DNA from 4 places in the Microbulbifer sp. ALW1 genome. Region 2 is predicted to be linked to each of the others. Evidence: predicted binding sites of a transcription regulator. Region 2 holds the regulator's gene; each other region holds the start of a gene.
The links. The regulator LexA, encoded in region 2, represses DNA repair genes until DNA is damaged. The targets are predictions, from matches to a motif close to ACTGTNTNTANANACAGT.

Region 1 (5,119 bases), 1.5 Mb from region 2:
AAAAGCGGGGTTTTCGTGGCTGAAAGCGGCGAGACTCAGGACTCGGCCATTTCCTTCAGCTTCTTCAGCGGGCGAATTTTTACCTGGATGCTCGCGGGCTTGGCCTTGAACATGGTCTCTTCACCAGTGAAGGGGTTGATACCCTTGCGTGCTTTTTTGGCCGGCTTCTTCACGGTGGTGATCTTCAGCAGGCCCGGCAGAGCGAATTCGCCCACAGCGCGCTTCTTCACGTGGCCTTCGATCACGTCGGTCAGCTCGTCCAGAACAGACTGTACCTGCTTGCGGGACAGCTCGGTTTTCTCGGCGATCTGATTCAGGATCTGGGTTTTGGTGTACTTGTCTTTGATCGCAGTCACTTTCTTGGCCGGAGCGGCCTTGGCTGCTGCTTTCTTGGCTGGAGCCTTCTTGGCTGCAGTTTTCTTGGCGGGTGCTTTCTTAGCTGCGGCTTTCTTTGCGGCCATCGTTAGCTTCCTTCTATATATAAGTGTTTTTCCAGTGAAAGTGTGTAGTACTCGGTACTGAGCTGAAGTATATCCAGTTTTTCTCGGGGCGCACGGGGTAAAAACGGAAAAAAAGTGCTTTTTTTTAGGGTTTTGGTCGAAATGCGACACCCAAATACCCCCGTCTGCGGCCTATTTGAGCACCGGGTGCCCACAAAAACAGCGTTCTTCTTCCCTCGCGGGTGCTCATGTATAATCTGCGCCCCTTTATATTCAGTGAGATCCGGGTACCGAGATGCCTATCTACGAATACCAGTGCAAGGCCTGTGGCCACCAGATGGAAGCCCTGCAGCGTATGAGCGATGCTCCGCTGACAGACTGCCCCGCCTGTAACAAAGCGGAACTGAGCAAAAAGATCAGTGCAGCCGGATTCCGCCTCAAGGGCGGCGGCTGGTACGAAACCGATTTCAAGACCGGCAGCAAGAAAAACCTCGCCGGTGATGCTGCCAAGCCTGCCAGCAAGTCTGGCGGCTCCGAATCCAAAGCCAGCTGAGTAGCTGGATATACGACTACTGCGTTTACAACTAAGGGAATAAGACTCCATGCGCACCGACTACTGTGGCGCCCTGCGATCCGCCGATATTGACCGCGAAGTAACCCTGTGTGGCTGGGTAGACCGCCGCCGCGATCACGGTGGAGTCATCTTCATCGATCTGCGCGACCGTGATGGTATCGCCCAGGTGGTCTTTGACCCGGACGCAGCAGAGCACTTTGCTCTGGCGGACAGAGTTCGCAGCGAGTATGTGCTGAAGGTCACCGGTCGCGTGCGTGCACGTGCCCCGGAAGCGGTAAACCCGAATATGGCCACCGGTGAAATCGAGGTTTACGGCCTGCAACTGGAGATCCTGAACGGCGCCGAGACGCCTCCCTTCCAGCTGGACGAGCACACCGCTGTGGGCGAAGACGTACGCCTGAAGTACCGCTACCTGGACCTGCGCCGTAACGAGATGCAGCGCAACCTGCGTTTCCGCTCCCAGATTACCAATGCCATCCGCAACTACCTGGACGGCGAAGGCTTTCTCGATATTGAAACCCCGATCCTGACCCGCGCCACCCCGGAAGGTGCCCGTGACTATCTGGTGCCGAGCCGTACCCACGCGGGCAAGTTCTTCGCGCTGCCGCAATCCCCGCAGCTGTTCAAACAGCTGCTGATGGTGTCCGGCTTCGATCGTTACTACCAGATTGCCAAGTGCTTCCGCGACGAGGACCTGCGCGCAGACCGCCAGCCGGAATTCACCCAGATCGATATCGAGACCGCCTTCCTCGATGAAAACGCCATCATGTCCATCACCGAGAACATGATTCGCAAGCTGTTTAAAGAGCTGAAAGGTGTGGACCTGGGCGAGTTCCCGCGCATGCCATTCAGTGAAGCGATCGCCAAGTTCGGCTCCGACAAACCGGACCTGCGTATTCCGCTGGAGCTGGTGGACATCAAGGACCTGATGACCGAGGTGGAGTTCAAGGTGTTCTCCGGCCCGGCCAATGACCCCAAAGGCCGCGTGACCGCGCTGAAAGTGCCTGGCGGCAACGACAAGCTGACCCGCAAACAGATCGACGATTACACCAAGTACGTTTCCATCTACGGCGCCAAAGGGCTCGCGTATATCAAGGTGAACGACCGGGCGGATCTGGAAAATGGCCTGCAGTCTCCGATCGTCAAATTCCTGCCGAACGAGGTGCGCGGGGCGATTTTGGATCGTCTGCACGCCGAAAACGGCGACCTGATTTTCTTCGGCGCGGACTCCGCTAAAGTAGTAACTGAAGCCCTGGGCGCGCTGCGCTGCAAGCTGGGTGAAGACCTCAACCTGTACGTGTCCGAGTGGGCGCCGCTGTGGGTGGTGGACTTCCCGATGTTCGAAGAGAACGATGACGGCAGTGTTACCGCGCTGCACCACCCGTTCACGGCACCTTCCTGTTCCGCAGAAGAGCTGGAGAAGGGCCCGCTGGAAGCGCTGTCGCGCGCCTACGATATGGTACTGAACGGTACCGAACTGGGCGGCGGTTCCATCCGTATCCACAATCAGGAAATGCAGCAGACGGTATTCCGCGCCCTCGGCATTGACGCTGATGAGCAGCGCGAAAAGTTCGGCTTCCTGCTGGATGCGTTGAAGTACGGTGCGCCGCCCCATGGTGGCCTGGCCTTCGGCCTCGACCGCCTGGTGATGTTGATGACCGGCAGCGACTCCATTCGCGACGTCATCGCCTTCCCGAAAACCCAGAGCGCGGCCTGTGTCATGACCGATGCGCCGGGAGCGGTGGACGCCAAGCAGCTGCGCGAACTGAGTATTCGCCTGCGTCAGAAGGAAGAGCAGGTAGGCTAAGTTAGGAAAACCCCACAGGCGCCTGCAAGCGGGCGCCTGTGGGGAGACAGATTGAAGCAAGACCGGAGATTTATCGATGGCTGGACACAGTAAATGGGCCAATATCAAGCACCGCAAGGCGGCGCAGGATGCCAAACGGGGTAAGGTTTTTACCAAGATCATCCGCGAGTTGACCGTCGCCGCCAAGGGTGGCGCCAACCCCGATGACAATCCCACACTGCGTACTACCATCGACAAGGCGTTGGGCGCGAATATGAAGCGCGACACCATCGATAAAGCCATTGCCCGCGGGGCGGGTAATGCGGATGGTGATAACTATGAAGCGGTAATCTATGAAGGTTACGGTGTCGGCGGTGTTGCGGTTCTGGTTGAGTGTCTGACCGACAATCGCAACCGCACGGTAGCCGATGTGCGTCACGCGTTTACCAAGCGCGGTGGCAACCTGGGTACCGACGGTTCCGTGGCTTACCTGTTCTCCCGCAAAGGTCAGATGTATTACGAGCCGGGTGCCAGTGAAGATGCGCTGATGGAAGCCGCGCTGGAGGCGGGCGCCGAGGACATTGAGACCAACGACGACGGCAGCATCGAGGTCACCACCGAGTTTACCGATTACATGTCGGTAAAAGATGCGCTGACCACGGCCGGTTTCAAGCCCGACAATGCCGACATCGCGATGATTCCCTCCACCACGATTCCACTGGACAAAGAGGGTGCCGAAAAAGTGCTGGCGCTGGTGGATATGCTGGAAGACCTGGACGATGTGCAGAATGTATACACCAACGCGGACATCCCGGAAGAGGTTATGGCCGAGCTCGCTTGATCTCGCCGCGCTGTCATTGCTCTCTCGCTTCGAATGCCCCGCCCGTCGGGGCATTTTTGTATCTGCCGGTATTCAATGGGCGCGCGGCAGTGATACCGGCCTTGACGCCCCGGCAGCAGCTTGGGACACTTCCCGCATTAATTGTATAAATGTACAGGGGTTGAAGGCCGTGACTCGAATTTTGGGGATCGATCCCGGCTCGCGCAAGACCGGTTATGGTCTGATCGATGTGGATCGATCCCAGGCCCGTTATGTGGCCAGTGGTGTCATCCGGCTGCCCGACGGCCCCTTGCCGGAGCGTCTCAAGCTCATTTTTGACGCGGTCAGCCAGATTGCCCAGCAGTACCAGCCACAGCAGATGGCCATCGAGAATGTCTTCATGTCCAAGAGCGCAGGCTCCGCCCTCAAGCTGGGGCAGGCGCGGGGGGCTGCCATAGTCGCTGCCACCCACGCAGACCTGTCGGTAGCGGAGTACGAGGCGCGCAAGGTCAAGCAGGCGGTGGTGGGTAACGGCGGGGCCGACAAGCTGCAGGTGCAGCACATGGTCAAGACCTTGTTGAAGCTGCCGGCTTCTCCCCAGGAGGATGCGGCGGATGCCCTCGCCGTGGCACTTTGCCACATGCATACCATGCAGACTCTGATTCAGTCCTCAACGGGGAGCCGGGCGCGTTTCCGTCGCGGGCGCCTGAGCGTGATTTAGTGGCCTGGGTTGTAGAGCTTTGGCCCTGAGAAATAATTGAAACTGGAAGCAAAATGATAGGAAGACTCAGCGGCATTCTGGCCGCCGTGCAGCCCCCTCAGTTACTGGTCGATGTCCAGGGGGTGGGCTACGAAGTGCTGGCTCCCATGACCACCATTTTCGAGTTGCCCCAGTTGGGCGGCAGCGTGCAGCTGCACACGCACCTGGCGGTATCGGAAACATCGCAACAACTGTTTGGTTTTATTCGTGAATCCGACCGTCAGTTGTTTCGCACTTTGATCAAGGTCAATGGCGTTGGCCCCAAGATGGCTCTGGCGATCCTGTCCGGGCTCGATGGTGCGGCGCTGGCCCGCTGCGTGGCGGATGACAATGTGGGCGCGTTGGTAAAGGTGCCTGGGGTCGGTAAGAAAACCGCTGAGCGCCTGATCATTGAATTGCGCGGCAAGCTTGCGCCGCAAACCGGCGACCTCGGCGATATTCCGTTGATGGCCGCCAATGCTGAGCCGAAGGTGGATCACGCTGGCGAGGCAGAGAGCGCCCTGGCCGCGCTGGGGTATAAGCCCACCGACGCCAGCAAGATGGTCGCCCGTGCCGCGAAAGATGCACCGGACGCCGACAGCGCCACCCTGATTCGCCTTGCTCTCAAGAGCATGGCGCCCGCCTAACCGAATTGAGATGACCCTGTGATCGAAGCTGACCGCCTGATTGCTGCTGAACCGATTGGCCCAAGTGGGCAAGAGGAGCAGTACGACCGCGCTGTGCGCCCCAAGACACTGTC
Region 2 (5,119 bases):
CCAGTAGAAGGTCACCGGGTCGACCTGAGGTAAGGCATTGGCAAGCTGGCCCGCAAACCGCCGGTAGCTGGATCCATAGCGCGAAACGATAAACCGCCGCAGGTGGCCCTGGGACTGGGTATAAGCCAGCCCCAGTAAACGCATGAAGCGCTTGGGATCGCGCCCCTCTCTGGCGAGACCGGCCAGTGCGACCCGATACAGGCTCTGCAGGAGGTCATCCACCTGTAAACACTCGTCCTGAAGCTCTCGGCGGCTCAACTCCCGATCCAGATGCTCCGTAAAAGGCGTAAGGAAACGCTCAAATACGGCCTGGATTAACTCTTTTTTCGAACCAAAATGGTAGTTTACCGCGGCCAGATTCACCCCGGCGGTGCTGGTGATGGTGCGCAGCGAGGTTTCAGTAAAGCCGCGCTCGGCAAATAGTACCTCGGCGGCATCCAGGATTCGCTTGACGGTTTCCAGCTGACTCATACCAATTCAAACCAACAATTAAAACGCTTGTTTAAGGGCCTGAGACTAGCATAGTCGGCACCAATTGGAACATCCGTCTCCCCTGCCCCAAAAGCGGTTTAAGCAGCCGCGCGCTTCAATCCACCGAAATTTGCCCTGGCGATCACAAAGCACCCAGGGAATCCCGAAATCGCGACCTCCCGGATACCAAGCAGCCGGCACCGACACTAGATTGAATTTAAAGACTGAGGAAATTGCTCGAAACGGAACTTCGAAAGAGGCGCGGGATTTGCTGTAACAGCCGCTATTGATTCCTGAACCGGCCGCCGTGGTAGTGACGATGGCGATGGGGACGGGATTTCATAGTAGCGCGGCAACAAAGGGCCCCTAACGATTGATAACGACAGGAGGGCCGCGCCATGGCCAGAATTGCTCCGGAAATTGGCAGCTGGTTCGAAAACTTCCAATCTGGTGAATTGTTTGAAGTGGTGGCAGTAGACCACCCCTCTCGCACCATTGAAGTTCAATACATCGACGGCGCACTGGATGAAATTGACTTTCTCAGTTGGCCGCGACTACCGGTGATTGGTGCAGCACCTCCGGAAGATGCCAACGCCGGATATGGCAGCCTCGCGCGCGAAATGCAGGATGATGAGGATGCCGGATTCAAAAGTCCCTTATTTTCGCCCGCCCAAAGCGCCATCGACAAACTGGAAGGCGAATCTTTTCCCGGCACCGATGAAAGTATTTAACTGAGCGGTAGAGAGCCCATCAAATATCGCGCTCGCGAATATACTCCACGATGATCTCTGCCGCCTCCTCGACCGTGTCAACCAATTTGAACAGGTTCAGATCACCGGCATCAATGCATTCCCGGTCCAAAACCGTTTCCATCAGCCAGTCGATTAATCCCGCCCAGTAGCGCTTCCCTACCAGAACAATGGGAAAGCGTCGGACTTTTTGCGTCTGTACCAGCGTCAGCGCCTCAAACAGTTCATCCAGGGTTCCGTACCCGCCGGGCATGGCGATAAAGCCAACGGCATGTTTCACGAACATGAATTTCCGCACAAAGAAGTAGCGAAAGTGCAGACTGATATCGAGATAGGGATTCGGCGTCTGCTCAAATGGCAATTCAATATTCAGGCCGATTGAGGCACCAGCCTGGGTAAATGCACCGCGATTGCAGGCCTCCATAATCCCGGGGCCGCCGCCGGTAATAACCGGCACCCCTTCACTGGCAAGCAACTCGCCCAGGCGCACACCTTCCTGATACTCCACCGCATCTTCACGGAATCTTGCACTGCCGAAAACCGTCACCGCGCCCTTCAATGTAATCAGGCGCTCGATACCATCGACGAGTTCCGATTGAATTCGCAGCACGCGCCACGCTTCTGGCATTTTTGCGTCCAGCATATGCCTTCTCCTTATTGCCCGACTCCCCTCCTGGGGAACTGGATGCCCATACAACCTGAAAGCCGACAGGTACCCCAAGTCTAGCAGCTAGCCCACACACTCCCCCGGAAGATTGCGTGCAAGAGAAATCTGTATATAATCCCAGCAACTGTATAAAAATACAGACAACAGGAAAGTGCGCATGACAAACCTTACCGCTCGCCAGGCCCAGGTACTGGAACTGATCAAAACGTATCTGGACGATACCGGATACCCACCCACCAGAGCTGAGATTGCCCAGGAGCTCGGTTTCCGCTCTCCGAATGCGGCAGAGGAACACCTCAAAGCACTGGCGCGTAAAGGCGCAATTGAAATGGTCGCCGGCGCCTCACGCGGTATCCGGATTCCAGACCACCAGAGCGGCTTGCCCATTGTTGGCCGGGTCGCGGCAGGTAATCCGGTACTGGCGGAAGAAAATATTGAAGAGTATTGCGAGATCCCGGCGGAGTTTTTCCACCCACCGGCGGACTATCTGCTGCGGGTACACGGCATGAGCATGAAGAACGCCGGTATTTTTGATGGCGACCTGCTGGCCGTACAACGCACGGACAACATCCGCAATGGCCAGATAGTAGTGGCACGGATTGAAGATGAAGTGACCGTGAAGCGGTTCAAGCGACGCGGCAACCAGGCAACCATCCAGCTGTTGCCGGAGAATGATGACTTCGATGTTATTCAGGTGGATATGCGTGACAAGAATTTCGCCATTGAAGGTTTGGCGGTTGGTGTGATTCGTCAGAATCCCTTTTAAGGCATCGCTTTCGGCACCTTCCAGACATAAAAAAACAGGGCCTCAAGCCCTGTTTTTTTATGCGTCTTTCACGGCCTTTGATACACGATTCGCCCCGTATCTTTCCGTTACAGCCCGTTACAGCGGCCGAAATCACCGACGCTGCGGGGTACGTTCGAGCAAGCTCAGTGTACCGTGTGCTCGGTCACATCCACGTCTTCCTCGAAGGATTCCGGCTCCGCTTCCAGCTCGTTCACATCCTGCACCGCCTCAATTCCCGCCTCCAGCATAGCGCGGGCAATGGCAATCTTGTGCTCACGTAAAAACTCGAGGCTCTCCGCTGAGAAATGAATACGCACCAGCGGGTCTCCCTTGTGACCAGCGCGTCGCAGCGCCACATCACCATTGGACAACTCGATGATTTCGTAGGTCTCAGAAGACATTCACTTCTCCAGTTACAGCATGATTTTCCGCCATTGTAACACAGGGGGAAGTGATTAATCTGCGGCGCCCGCTGAAGGCGCTACCACTCTTCGCCTTGTACCCGCTGCCGCTGCACCAGCTCGGTAAGCCCCCGCAACCAGCGGTTGAGGCACTCGGGGTCCACCGCGACCGGCATATCTTCCAGTTGCCGCACCGGAATCAGTGTTTGTACGCCCGCCCCTCCGTCAGGCCCCTGCCCGGCGCTAGCCGGAAGCTTCCAGAGCCCACTCCAAGCAGCTGCCAGCGGGTAAAACCAGCTATCCGGGTTTTCCGCCAAGCTCACCAGCTCGCCGACGTCCGCACTGAATTTGCCCCGGGCCGTCAGCAGGCTCTGCAGCGCCGCTGCGGATTCCGGCACAACACCAGTGCCCAGACCCAGCTGGTGGGACTGCTCGCCGAGAAAAGCACGATATGCCCGCCACAGTTGCAATAACGCCCCTTCCTGCAAAGCAGCTTGCAGGAAGGGGTTTTCGGTATTGCCCTGCTCATCCAGCGACTGGAGCAGAATCTGGCATTTGCGCAGGGCCGAGGCCACTGTGCCGGTATAGGGGTTACTCAAGTACAGGCCTACCCTTTAGGAATTTTCTTTAGGGGATTTCTTGGCGGCCGCTTTTTTGGCCGGCGCCTTTTTAGCCGCAGCTTTCTTGGCTGGTGCCTTTTTTGCAGCCGCCTTTTTCGCGGGTGCTTTCTTTGCAGCAGCCTTCTTCGCTGGGGCTTCTACTTCCCATTTCCCATTGTTGTAGAAGGCCTTCCAGCCCGTCGCTTTACCCTCTTCCTCACTCTGAACGTACTGTTCCTGGGTCTTGCGACTGAAACGGACCACCGTATCCCGCCCCTCGTTGTCTTCCGTGGGCGCGGAAAACAGGAAGCTGTACTTGGGATCTATCTCATCTTTGTGGGGCAGCAACTCCTTCACCAGAGGCGCGCGCGTCTCCCGGTTTTTCGGGAACTGGCTCGCTGCCAGGAAGAGGCCGGAAGCGCCATCCCGAAGGATGTAGGTATCCTCGACTTTTTCGCAGGCGAGCTCTGGCATGGGCACCGGGTCCATTTTTGGGGGCGCCGGTTGTCCGCTTTTCAACAATTTGCGGGTGTTTTTGCAGCTTTCATTGGTACAGCCAAAATATTTGCCGAAACGGCCGGACTTCAGCTGCATATCACTGCCACATTTGTCGCACTCGATCAGCGGGCCATCATAGCCCTTGATCTTGAAGGTGCCCTTCTCCACCTCAAAACCATTGCAGTCTGGGTTGTTACCGCAGATATGCAGTTTGCGGTGTTCATCCACCAGGTAGCTGTCCATGGCGGTGCCGCACTTGCCACAACGGCGCTTGTCGCGCAGCTGGCGAGTTTCTGCATCCTCGTCCTTGTCCGCATCCACCGCTTCTTCACCAGACACCAGGTTCATGGTGTTGGTACAGCGCTCTTTCGGCGGCAGCGCATAACCGGAACAGCCCAGGAAGACGCCGGTGGAGCCGGTGCGAATCTGCATATGACGACCGCACTGGCTGCACTCGATATCCGTATCCGTCGGCGAGTTGCGGCGCATGCCGCCCTCTTTGTCCTGCGCCACTTCCAGTCGCTGGCTAAAGTCGGAATAGAACTCGTTAAGCAGGTCTTTCCAGCCTTTTTTGCCCTCTGCCACCGTATCCAGGGACTCTTCCAGGCTGGCGGTAAAACCGTAATCCATCAGGTTTTTGAAGCTTTCGCTCAGGCGGTCGGTAACGATATCGCCCATTTTTTCCGCGTAGAAACGACGGTTTTCCAGCCGTACGTAGCCGCGATCCTGAATGGTGGAAATAATCGATGCGTAGGTGGACGGCCGGCCGATGCCGCGCTTTTCCAGCTCTTTAACCAACGCCGCTTCACTGAAACGCGCCGGCGGCTTGGTGAAATGCTGCTTCGGATCCAGCTTTTTGAGGTTGAGCTTTTCACCCACCTTGATATCGGGCAGTACCAGGTCTTCGTCTTTTTTGGTCTGCGCCGGTGCCACTTTCAGAAAGCCGT
Region 3 (5,119 bases), 1.1 Mb from region 2:
CACCATGGACGGCGTCAGCAATTTGCCCGCGCAGATAATCTTGATGCGCTCGCGCAACCCGTACTCGGCGATAAGATCAACCACCAGTGGCAGACTGCGATTCAGGGGCAATCCCATATAGTCCATCAAACTCTGGGGCGCGGCACCGCTGCCACCATCAGCGCTATCGATGGTAATAAAGTCCGGTGCGGACTCCAGGCCACGCCGCCGGATCAAATCGCACAATTCATGCAGCCAGTCGCTGCTGCCAATCACGCACTTGAAACCGACAGGCTTACCGGTAACCTCGCGAATATGACCAATCATATCCAGCAGCCCGGCCACATCCCGGAATTCCGGGTGGCCATTGGGGCTGATGGAGTCCATCCCCACAGGGATACCGCGCACCCGGGCAATCTCCGGCGTTACCTTGATTCCCGGTAATATGCCGCCCTTGCCCGGCTTGGCGCCCTGGGAGAGTTTCAGCTCGAACATTTTGACCTGTTCATGGGCCGCCACCTCCCTCAATTTGTCGTCTGACAGGTTGCCTTCTTCATCCCGCACTCCGTATTTGGCGGTACCGATCTGGAAGACGACATCACAACCGCCTACCAGGTGGTGGGGCGACAAGCCACCCTCGCCGGTATTCAGCCAGATCCCCGCCTTGGCCGCGCCTCTCGACAACGCTTCAACCGCTGGCACCGACAGGGCGCCGAAGCTCATGCCCGAAATATTGAAGATGGAGCGGGTGGTATAGGGTCTGCGCGCGGCGCCTTCCCCCACCGTAACCTCTCGCGGTGGTACCGCGTCTTTGGCTAGGGTCGGGAAGGGATGGTTCAGGAACACGATATCCCCAGGCTGATTGAGGGGTCTTGTGGAACCGAAGGCCAGGGTGGAATCCACGTTTTTTGCGGCGCGGTATACCCAGCTGCGCTGGGCGCGATTGAATGGCATCTCTTCCCGGTCCAGTGAGAAAAAGTACTGCCGGAAAAACTCACCTAGGTGCTCAAACTGGTAGCGAAAGCGCCCCAGTACAGGGAAGTTGCGGCGAATGGCCTGCTTGGTCTGACTCACATCCGAGAGATACAGGTACACCACATAGAGCACCAGCAACACCAGCCCGAAGGCGAACAGCATCGCAAACACCTGTAATACATTGACCGCGAATGCCTTGATCGCGGCTACCGCATGAAGATCCATCCCCTGCTCCCTGCCCTAGAATCATCGAAACTAACAAAAACCGACGAAAAACCGACGAAAACCAAGTAGTCATTGTATGTGCTTCGCAGTTTCCTTGCACTGGCTGGGATCCAGTCATAAACTCCCCAAACAACTGGACAAACATACAGCCTTAAATTCCGTGGCCAACGACTCCCCTGACAACCCTACCCAATCCCTCAAGGGGCGCGGCGCCATCAGTAACCTGGCGGGGCGCTTTGTGGATCAGGTCAGCACCCGCGAGAGCGACGGCTGGGAGCAGGCCCTGGAACAGCAGCAACGGATTGACACCGTGGCGATCGAGGAAAAGGCCAAATCCATCATTGCCACCAATAACTCCCCGGATATTCCGTTTACCCAGTCGATCAACGCCTATCGGGGTTGCGAACACGGATGCGTCTACTGCTACGCCCGCCCCGCCCACGCTTATATGGACCTGTCGCCAGGGCTCGACTTCGAAACCCGGCTGTTTTACAAACCCAATGCCGCGGAGCTGCTTGAAAAGGCACTGCGCCAAAAAAGTTACCAGTGCAGTCCCATTGCCATGGGCACCAATACTGATCCCTACCAGCCCCTGGAAAAAGAAAAGCAGATCACCCGCCAGCTACTGGAAACACTGCAGCGCTACCAGCACCCGGTGACCATCGTCACCAAGAGCCAGCTGATTCTGCGTGACCTGCCGATACTGGCGGAAATGGCGCAAGACAACCTGGTACATGTAGGCATCAGCGTAACCACGCTGGACAATGCATTGAAACGCAAACTGGAGCCACGCACCGCAGGGCCGGCAGCACGCCTGCGCACCATCGAAGCACTGGCAAGTGCCGGTATACCCACCGCGGTGATGGCCGCGCCCATGATTCCGGCACTGAACGATTCAGAACTGGAAGCCATTCTCACCCAGGCGCAGCAGGCGGGCGCGATTCACGCCGCTTACATACTGTTGCGATTACCGTTTGAGGTGGCACCGCTCTTTCGCCAGTGGCTAGCAGAACACTACCCGGGGCGGGCACAGCACGTGATGAGCCTGGTGCAACAGAGCCGCGGCGGTAAAGACAACCAGACCGAATTCGGCCAGCGCCAACGAGGCACCGGTGTCTTTGCTCAGTTACTGCAGCAGCGGTTTCGGGTAACCTGTCGCAAACTGGGACTGAATGAACGCAAGCTGGACCTGGATTGCAGCCGCTTTTTTCTGCCGCCACAATCCGGTGACCAGCAAAGTCTTTTTTAATCGGCGGTTATGTTTTGTCTGGCTGGTTTGTTTATCTGATACGCACCAACAGCGGCTCGCTGTATACGGGTATTACCCGAGATGTAGAGCGGCGCTTTGAAGAGCACAGCAGTGGCAGCCCCAAAGCCGCCAAGGCGCTGCGCGGTCGCGGCCCCCTGACACTGGAATTCCAACAGGGTGTCGACAGCCATTCCGATGCATTAAAACTGGAAATGCAGATCAAGAAGTGGCCCAAGGCACGCAAGGAGGCATTGATTGCCGGCAAGCTCAAGCTGCCTATCCAAGCGCGCACCACTGCCCCCTGACACCCCAAGTCCGACTCACACAAGAAGTACCCGATGGATATCACCATTACCCTGCTATTGATTCTGTTTGCTGTTGCCATGCTGGCGGGCTGGGTGGATACCCTGGCCGGTGGCGGCGGGTTACTGACGGTGCCCGCCTTGCTGCTCGCCGGCCTGCCGCCAGTTGCCGCGCTGGCGACCAACAAAAGCCAGGCGATACTCGGCACTTTTACCGCGACAGCCACGCTGTATTCGAAGGGCCACTTGCGCGAGCGCGCGCTGATTCTTCCGGTGGTTACTGCAGGCATTGGCGCTGGTGTGGGCGCCTGGCTGATTCAGCGGGTGGACACAAGCTGGCTCAACTGGGTGATTCCAGTGCTGTTGTTGTGCGTCGCACTGTATGTTTGGCTCACCCCCAATTTGGGCAACAGCGAACGCCAGGGAAAACTGAGTGAAAAACAGTGGGCACTGACGTGCGTGCCTGTGGTGGGCTTTTATGACGGCGCTTTTGGCCCCGGTACCGGGACCTTTTTTGCTGCGTCCGGGGTTGCCTTTCGCGGGCAAACCCTGCTCACCGCAACAATCCGGGCAAAACTGTTCAACCTCACCACCAACGTGGTCTCGCTCGCCCTGTTTGCCACTGGCGGCAAAGTGGTGTGGGTTATCGGCGGAGCCATGATGGCCGGGCAAATGCTGGGCGCGTTTATCGGAAGCCACACCATGCTGGCAGGTGGTACCCGCATCATACGTCCGCTGGTGATCACCATGTGTATGCTGATGTCACTGGGCCAGATCGCCCAGCACCTGGATCTGTTGCCTCTCCCCTGATAGTTACTTTTTTACTTAAAAATCGCGCAACCAGGGAATCTCGCCCCCCAGGTACTTAGATTAGCTACTTAGAACAGCTACTTAGAACAGGTGGTGACATCACTCCCCCCCGTGGCACAAGACTTTTGGGGAAACAGCCGGTGATGAGAATCGTGCCGGGCATAGTCCCTCCGCTGGTGGTATTCTTGCGCCCACGAAAGATAGCAAAACGTACCTCCTATGTATTACTCACTGGGCGACCTTTTCTGGATCTTCCTGCTGATACTGGCAGCCTGGTATTTCTGGGCCGGCATGGCCGCCAAGGACCGGGTGCGCAGGATCGTAAAGGCGCACTGTAAAGAGACCGGCGTGCAATTGCTGGATGATACGGTGATGCTGAAGCGCACTCGCCTCAAGCGCGACAAGAGCGGCCAGGTGCGCCTGCTGCGCCAGTACGAATTCGAATTTACCTCTACCGGAGAGCGCCGTTACAGCGGTATCGCTGTGCTACACGGGCAACGCGTCAACCAGATCCAGCTCTCCCCTTACCACCTCTCCTGAGGAGGATGCACATGGATCCGATCAGCAAGGGCATTTATCGCCACTATAAAAACGGCAAGCAATACCATTTGATGGAAATTGCCACCCACAGTGAAACCGGGGAACAACTGGCCATATACCGCGCTCTGTATGATGAGTTCGGCGTTTGGGCCCGCCCTCTGGCGATGTTTGCAGAGACCGTGGAAAAAGACGGGCAGCAGGTTCCGCGCTTCGCTCTGGAAAAACGCCTGTAACAAACGCCTGTAACAACAGTTACCCGATTGATAAGAAGATCGAGAACAATAAGGACACTCGGTGAACAATAAACAGATCCTGATTTACGGCGCCTATGGCTATACCGGTGAGCTGATTGCCCGCAACGCCGTCGCCAAGGGGCTGAAGCCCATTCTCTCCGGCCGCAGTGCTGCCAAGCTGCAACCGCTGGCCAACGAGCTGGGACTGCCGGCTATTGCCGTCAGCCTGGACGATGAAGAGGCCCTGGCCCGCACGCTCAAAGACGTTGCCGTGGTGATTCACTGCGCCGGCCCATTCTCTGCTACCGCAGAACCCATGATGCGCGCCTGTATTGCCAGCGGCACCCACTATCAGGACATTACCGGTGAGATGTCGGTCTACCAGCTGGCCCACGGGCTGGACGCAGAGGCGAAGGCCGCAGGTGTGGTTCTCTGCCCCGGCACCGGTTTCGATGTAATTCCCACCGATTGCCTGGCGGCCGCGCTGCACAAAACCATGACCAGCGCCACCCATCTCACCCTGGGTTTCGATTCCGATTCCGGCCTCAGCCCCGGTACCGCCAAGACCTCGATAGAAAGCCTGGGCGTGGGCAGTGCCGTGCGCCGCAACGGCAAGATTGAAATCACCCCCCACGGCGAAATTACCCGCAAGATCAATTTCGGCCGCGGCGAGAAATTCGCCGTCGCCATCCCCTGGGGTGACATTGCCACCGCTTACTACACCACCGAAATCCCCAATATCGAGGTGTACATTCCCATGAGCCCGCGGCGGGCGAAAAAAATGCAGCAACTCAACAAATTCCGCT
Region 4 (5,119 bases), 1.0 Mb from region 2:
CTGGCCGTACATGATCTGGAACTCGGTCTGCTTGAAGGGTGGAGCCACCTTGTTCTTGACCACCTTGACCCGGGTTTCGTTGCCCACCACCTCATCGCCCTCTTTCACAGAGCCGATGCGACGGATGTCCAGGCGAACAGAGGAGTAGAACTTGAGCGCGTTACCGCCGGTAGTGGTTTCCGGGGAGCCAAACATCACCCCGATTTTCATCCGGATCTGGTTGATGAACACGCACAGGGTATTAGTGTTCTTGATATTACCGGTCAGCTTGCGCAGGGCCTGAGACATCAAACGCGCTTGCAAGCCAACGTGGGTATCACCCATTTCACCTTCGATTTCCGCACGCGGGGTCAGGGCCGCTACGGAGTCCACGACCAGCACGTCAACCGCACCGGAGCGCACCAGCATATCGGCCACTTCCAGCGCCTGCTCGCCGGTGTCCGGCTGGGATACGATCAGCTCGTCCACATTGACACCGAGCTTTTCGGCATAGATTGGATCCAGCGCGTGCTCCGCATCCACGAAGGCACAGGTGCCGCCCTTGCGCTGAGCCTCGGCGATTACCTGCAGGGTAAGCGTGGTTTTACCGGAAGATTCAGGACCGTAGATTTCAACAATACGGCCGCGAGGCAGGCCGCCAATACCGAGGGCGACATCCAGCCCGAGGGAGCCGGTAGAAATCGCGGGGATACGCTCACGGCCCTTATCCCCCATGCGCATGACGGTGCCCTTGCCGAACTGGCGCTCGATCTGTGACAGCGCCGCCTGTAAAGCTTTGTCTTTGTTGGAATCCATGACCCTTCCCGTGTACTTGACGTTTGGTGATGGGAGGGAAGCTTAGAGAAAAATTACTGTATAAGCAACCAGTAATCCGGAATTAGCCCAGCGACGGCCAGAGGAAACGGGGAGAAGGGAAAACCCGGTGAAATACCCGCCGCAATACCCGCCGAAAGTCACCAGCCAGTCACGATTTGCAGTGGGCCTCGGCAACCGCCAGCATCCGCTTAAGCGCTTCCGCCACCGTCTGCCGCTGAATATCTCTCCTGCCGCCGTGAAAATGCATGCGCACGGCGCCCGCCTCTACGGGCTCCTGCCCCTGGCTGTGCGCCCAGGCAATCCAGACAGTGCCCACAGGCTTGTCCTCACTACCACCATCAGGGCCGGCAATACCACTAACGGCAACAGACAGGTTCGCGTCCAGCCGATTCAAGACCCCTACTGCCATCTGCCGGGCCACCGACTCGCTGACGGCGCCGACGGTATCCAGGTCGAGCTGGTCCACACCGAGAAAGTCCCGCTTGATACGGTCCGCGTATGAAACCACCGCGCCGTCAAACCAGGCGGACGATCCCGCCACGGAAGTGATCGCGGCCGCAATGGCACCACCGGTACAGGATTCCGCTGTGGTTACCCGCCAGTTGAGCTGTTGCAGGGCGCTGCCGAGCGCAGCCGCCAATTCCTCAATACCGAGACCCGAAGCATCGAGATTGCTTCCCACCAGGATTCCCCCCAAACGTCCAGAGCAATAACATTTATCGATCCACCGGGCCGCCCGCTCCCCGGTCCTTACAGCTTGAAAACTCGTAAGGCACCTTGCCCGCCGGATCAAAGCCCAACTCCAGGGCGGCATCCAGCAATTCAGTTTTTATTCGATGTAACAGGATATCGCCCGTGGCACCACCGCATACCGAGGGGTACATTCGGTCCTTGCGCACACCGCAGCGGGACTCAATGACCGTAATACCACCCTGTACCAGTTTGCCGCGACTCTGCTCTACCGACAGACCGCCACCTTCACACTGGCGGCTGCCGCGAGCCTGCATAACCCAGAGGGTATCCGCAAGCTGCACACTGCCTTCAGCGGATTCTGTCTCAGACGTGGGCGCCTCCTCGGCCTGATCAGCAGTCGATCCGGTTTCAACGTTGGCGCCAGCCTGCGGCACCTGACCCGATTTTTGCGCACCGCGCTCACCGCAACCTGCCAGTAGCATCAGCACAACCATCAGCAGCGGCACAAACACGTTTCCAGCCTTCATCTCATCTCCTTATGTTCAGTTTGATCCCTCTACCGTCAGCTTAGCGCGAGCCATACCCCCACGCCCAGCATCAAGGTGCCCGCGATACGATTCATAAGGCGCACATTTTCACCCCGGTGCAATAATTTGCTGAGTGTGCGACCACCACTGGCGTAAATCAGCATGCAGATAAACTCCAGGCCCAGAATAATCCCGAGCAGTACCGTTATCTGAGGCAGCAGCGCTTTACCCTGATCAATAAACGGCGGCAGCAAGGCAATAAAAAATGCCCAGCCTTTGGGGTTGGCCACCGCGGTAACGAACCCCTGCACCACCATATTCACGGCCGGAATCTGCGCCTGAGCACCGGTGGCTGACTCCACCAGCACCATACGCCCGCGAGCGCGCCACATCTGAACACCCAGATAGGTGAGATAAGCCCCGCCACAGTATTTGAAGACCTGAAAGGCACCTGGATACTTCAGCATAAAGGCGGCGATACCCAGCACCGCAGACACCGCCACTACGGCGACACCGCACAGCTCGCCCAGCATCATCCACAGGGTGCGGCGCACGCCAAAGGCCATCCCCATGGTGAGCGCCAGGGTCATGCACATGCCCGGCGTGATGGAAACGAAGAAAAACGTCGGCACAAATAGCGCCAATAGTGACCAGTCAATCATGTGCAGAAACCGACCTATTAATGGTGCGTTCCGTTGTGATTGCCATAGTGGCTGATCACCATACCGGCAAGCATCAAACCACAGCCGACAAGCTCCTTCGCGCTCAGCATTTCGTTCAGGAACAACCAGCCCGCCGCCACTGCAAATACCGATTCGAGACTCATGATCACCGTGGCGTGAGAAGGCGCCGCATTGCGCTGCCCCAGAAGCTGAAAGGTGAACGCAATAGCAGTAGAAAACACCATCATATAGGCGATAGGCCAGGCGGCATCGACAGCGTCCTGCAGCGAAGGCGATTCCACCACGAAGGACGCAATGGCAGACAGCAGTCCGCACACCAGAAACTGGATCGCCGCCAACCGCAGTGCATCGTAGCGATGCACCAGGTAATCGGCCGACAGCACCTGGATCGCGAATACAAACGCGCTCGCAAACACCATCAGGTCCCCAATCAGTTGCGCCTCCTCAGAGAAATCCGCCAGCCAGTAAAGGCCAAACAGGGCCAGGGCAATCCCGGCCCAGGTCCAACGATTGGTCTTGTGCCCCAGCGACAGCCCGATCACCGGCACCAGCAGCAGGTAGAAGCCGGTAATAAAACCGGCGCGACCGGCGGTGGTGTACAGCAGGCTTGCCTGCTGCAGTGCCGCGCCGAGAAACAGCCAGAAACCGAGCACAGCGCCACCGGGCAGGCACTTGCGCCAGCGGTGATGAACGGTCGCTCCGCCCTCCTCGCCCGGCTGTACGTCCCGGCGGGATGAGAGCCAGTAAACAATCGGCAACAGCAGCAGCCCACCTAGAAAGAAGCGCCAGGCGTTGAATGCCAGGGGCTCGATATGCGCCATCGCAATTTTCTGGGGCACGAATGCGAGCCCCCAGAAAAGCGCTGCCAACACCAGTAATAATTCGGCTTTTGCCTGTTTTTGATTCATGGGAATTACCTGACAACAACTTCAACGCAGATGCGACGGACCGCGCAATCGCGGTGCCGCTCACAACTGACAATTACACAGGGGTTATTTGGCTGACCATCAGCTGCAAGGACTGACGGCCGCGGAACTCGTTGATATCCAGTTTGTACGCCAGCTGCACCTTCTCAACCTGGGCCGGCCAGAAATCCGCATCGATATTGAAGGCAATGGCATCCAGTGCCAGTTGCGGTGCCGAGAGCGGCGCCACGACCATTTTCAGGTGGCGCTCGCCGACAATTCGCTGCTGTAACAGCAGAAACTCACCGTCAAACTCCGGTTCGGGGAACGCCTGCCCCCAGGGCGCACAGGCGCGTAATACCGCCGCCGTTTCCATTGAGAATTGATCAGCGCGCAATTCGCCGTCGGTCTCAATGACCGCCTGCAATTGCGACGCCGACAGACGGCTGCGTACCGCTGTTTCAAACGCCTCGGTAAACGCAGGAAGATTCTCCACCGGCAGGCTCAGACCCGCGGCCATTGCGTGACCACCGAACTTGCTGATCAAGTGTGGCTGCGCCGCGGCCACATCGCTGAGAGCATCGCGAATATGCAGCCCGGGGATGGAGCGGGCAGAGCCTTTGATCAGACCATTGTCACCATCGGCGAAAGCGATCACCGGGCGGTGGTACTTCTCCTTGATACGGCTGGCAAGAATACCCACCACGCCCTGGTGCCATTCGGCATCGTACAGACACAGGCTCCAGGGCAACCCCTGTTCACCCAACTGCAGCTTTTCCAGCGCCGCCATCGCCTCACGCTGCATCCCCGCCTCGATCGCCTTGCGGTCGCGGTTGAGCGAGTCCAACTCGGCAGCCAACTCCCGCGCCTCCTGCGGGTCCCGGGTCAACAGGCAGCGAATACCAGTGCCGATGTCATCCAGCCTGCCCGCCGCATTAATACGCGGCCCGAGGATAAAACCGATGTCCGTGGTGGAAAGGCGGGCGCGATCCCGCCCTGCCACTTCCATCAATGCCTGGATACCCGGGCGACAGCGACCGGCGCGAATACGCGCAATACCCTGGTGCACCAGCACCCGGTTGTTATGGTCCAGTGGCACCAGATCCGCCACTGTCCCCAGGGCCACCAGATCCAGATACTCCGCCATATTGGGTGCGGCAACCCCGGACTCGTCAAACCAGCCCTGCTGCTGCAACACACTTTTGAGGCGACTGAGAAGATAGAAGATCACACCGACGCCGGCGAGATTTTTACTTGGGAATTCACACTCAGGCTGATTGGGATTGACGATGGCATCCGCCTCCGGCAATTCACTGCCGGGGAGATGGTGATCAGTGACAATCACCTTGAGGCCCGCGGCCTTGGCGGCGGCAACACCATCGATACTGCTGATACCGTTGTCGACCGTGATCAGGAGATCCGGATGGTATTCCCGGGCAACCTCGACAATCTCCGGGGTCAGGCCATAGCCAAACTCAAAGCGATTGGGCACCAG

Region 1: ruvC (crossover junction endodeoxyribonuclease RuvC) is a predicted target of LexA. The motif match lies at 3,782-3,799, and genes of this name have one in related genera.
Region 3: GRX76_RS08875 (PA0069 family radical SAM protein) is a predicted target of LexA. The motif match lies at 1,312-1,329, and genes of this name have one in related genera.
Region 4: recA (recombinase RecA) is a predicted target of LexA. The motif match lies at 851-868, and genes of this name have one in related genera.

What each region holds. Positions count from the first base shown of each region.
Region 1 is NZ_CP047569.1:1,797,655-1,802,773, forward strand. Features, by position in the region: gene GRX76_RS07260 (HU family DNA-binding protein) at 36-461, opposite strand; gene GRX76_RS07265 (FmdB family zinc ribbon protein) at 736-993, shown strand; gene aspS (aspartate--tRNA ligase) at 1,043-2,821, shown strand; gene GRX76_RS07275 (YebC/PmpR family DNA-binding transcriptional regulator) at 2,898-3,641, shown strand; gene ruvC (crossover junction endodeoxyribonuclease RuvC) at 3,811-4,341, shown strand; gene ruvA (Holliday junction branch migration protein RuvA) at 4,395-5,006, shown strand; gene ruvB (Holliday junction branch migration DNA helicase RuvB) at 5,025-5,119, shown strand, end outside.
Region 2 is NZ_CP047569.1:3,249,521-3,254,639, forward strand. Features, by position in the region: gene GRX76_RS13505 (TetR/AcrR family transcriptional regulator) at 1-471, opposite strand, end outside; gene GRX76_RS13510 (DUF6763 family protein) at 870-1,202, shown strand; gene GRX76_RS13515 (TIGR00730 family Rossman fold protein) at 1,222-1,863, opposite strand; gene lexA (transcriptional repressor LexA) at 2,045-2,653, shown strand; gene GRX76_RS13525 (hypothetical protein) at 2,818-3,075, opposite strand; gene GRX76_RS13530 (DUF6586 family protein) at 3,156-3,674, opposite strand; gene topA (type I DNA topoisomerase) at 3,690-5,119, opposite strand, start outside.
Region 3 is NZ_CP047569.1:2,160,653-2,165,771, reverse strand. Features, by position in the region: gene GRX76_RS08880 (FMN-binding glutamate synthase family protein) at 1-1,179, opposite strand, end outside; gene GRX76_RS08875 (PA0069 family radical SAM protein) at 1,340-2,428, shown strand; gene GRX76_RS08870 (GIY-YIG nuclease family protein) at 2,443-2,733, shown strand; gene GRX76_RS08865 (TSUP family transporter) at 2,767-3,540, shown strand; gene GRX76_RS08860 (DUF3301 domain-containing protein) at 3,760-4,080, shown strand; gene GRX76_RS08855 (DUF1653 domain-containing protein) at 4,092-4,313, shown strand; gene GRX76_RS08850 (trans-acting enoyl reductase family protein) at 4,375-5,119, shown strand, end outside.
Region 4 is NZ_CP047569.1:2,252,163-2,257,281, reverse strand. Features, by position in the region: gene recA (recombinase RecA) at 1-795, opposite strand, end outside; gene GRX76_RS09275 (CinA family protein) at 965-1,498, opposite strand; gene GRX76_RS09270 (hypothetical protein) at 1,533-2,036, opposite strand; gene GRX76_RS09265 (LysE family translocator) at 2,072-2,698, opposite strand; gene GRX76_RS09260 (DMT family transporter) at 2,716-3,627, opposite strand; gene recJ (single-stranded-DNA-specific exonuclease RecJ) at 3,701-5,119, opposite strand, start outside.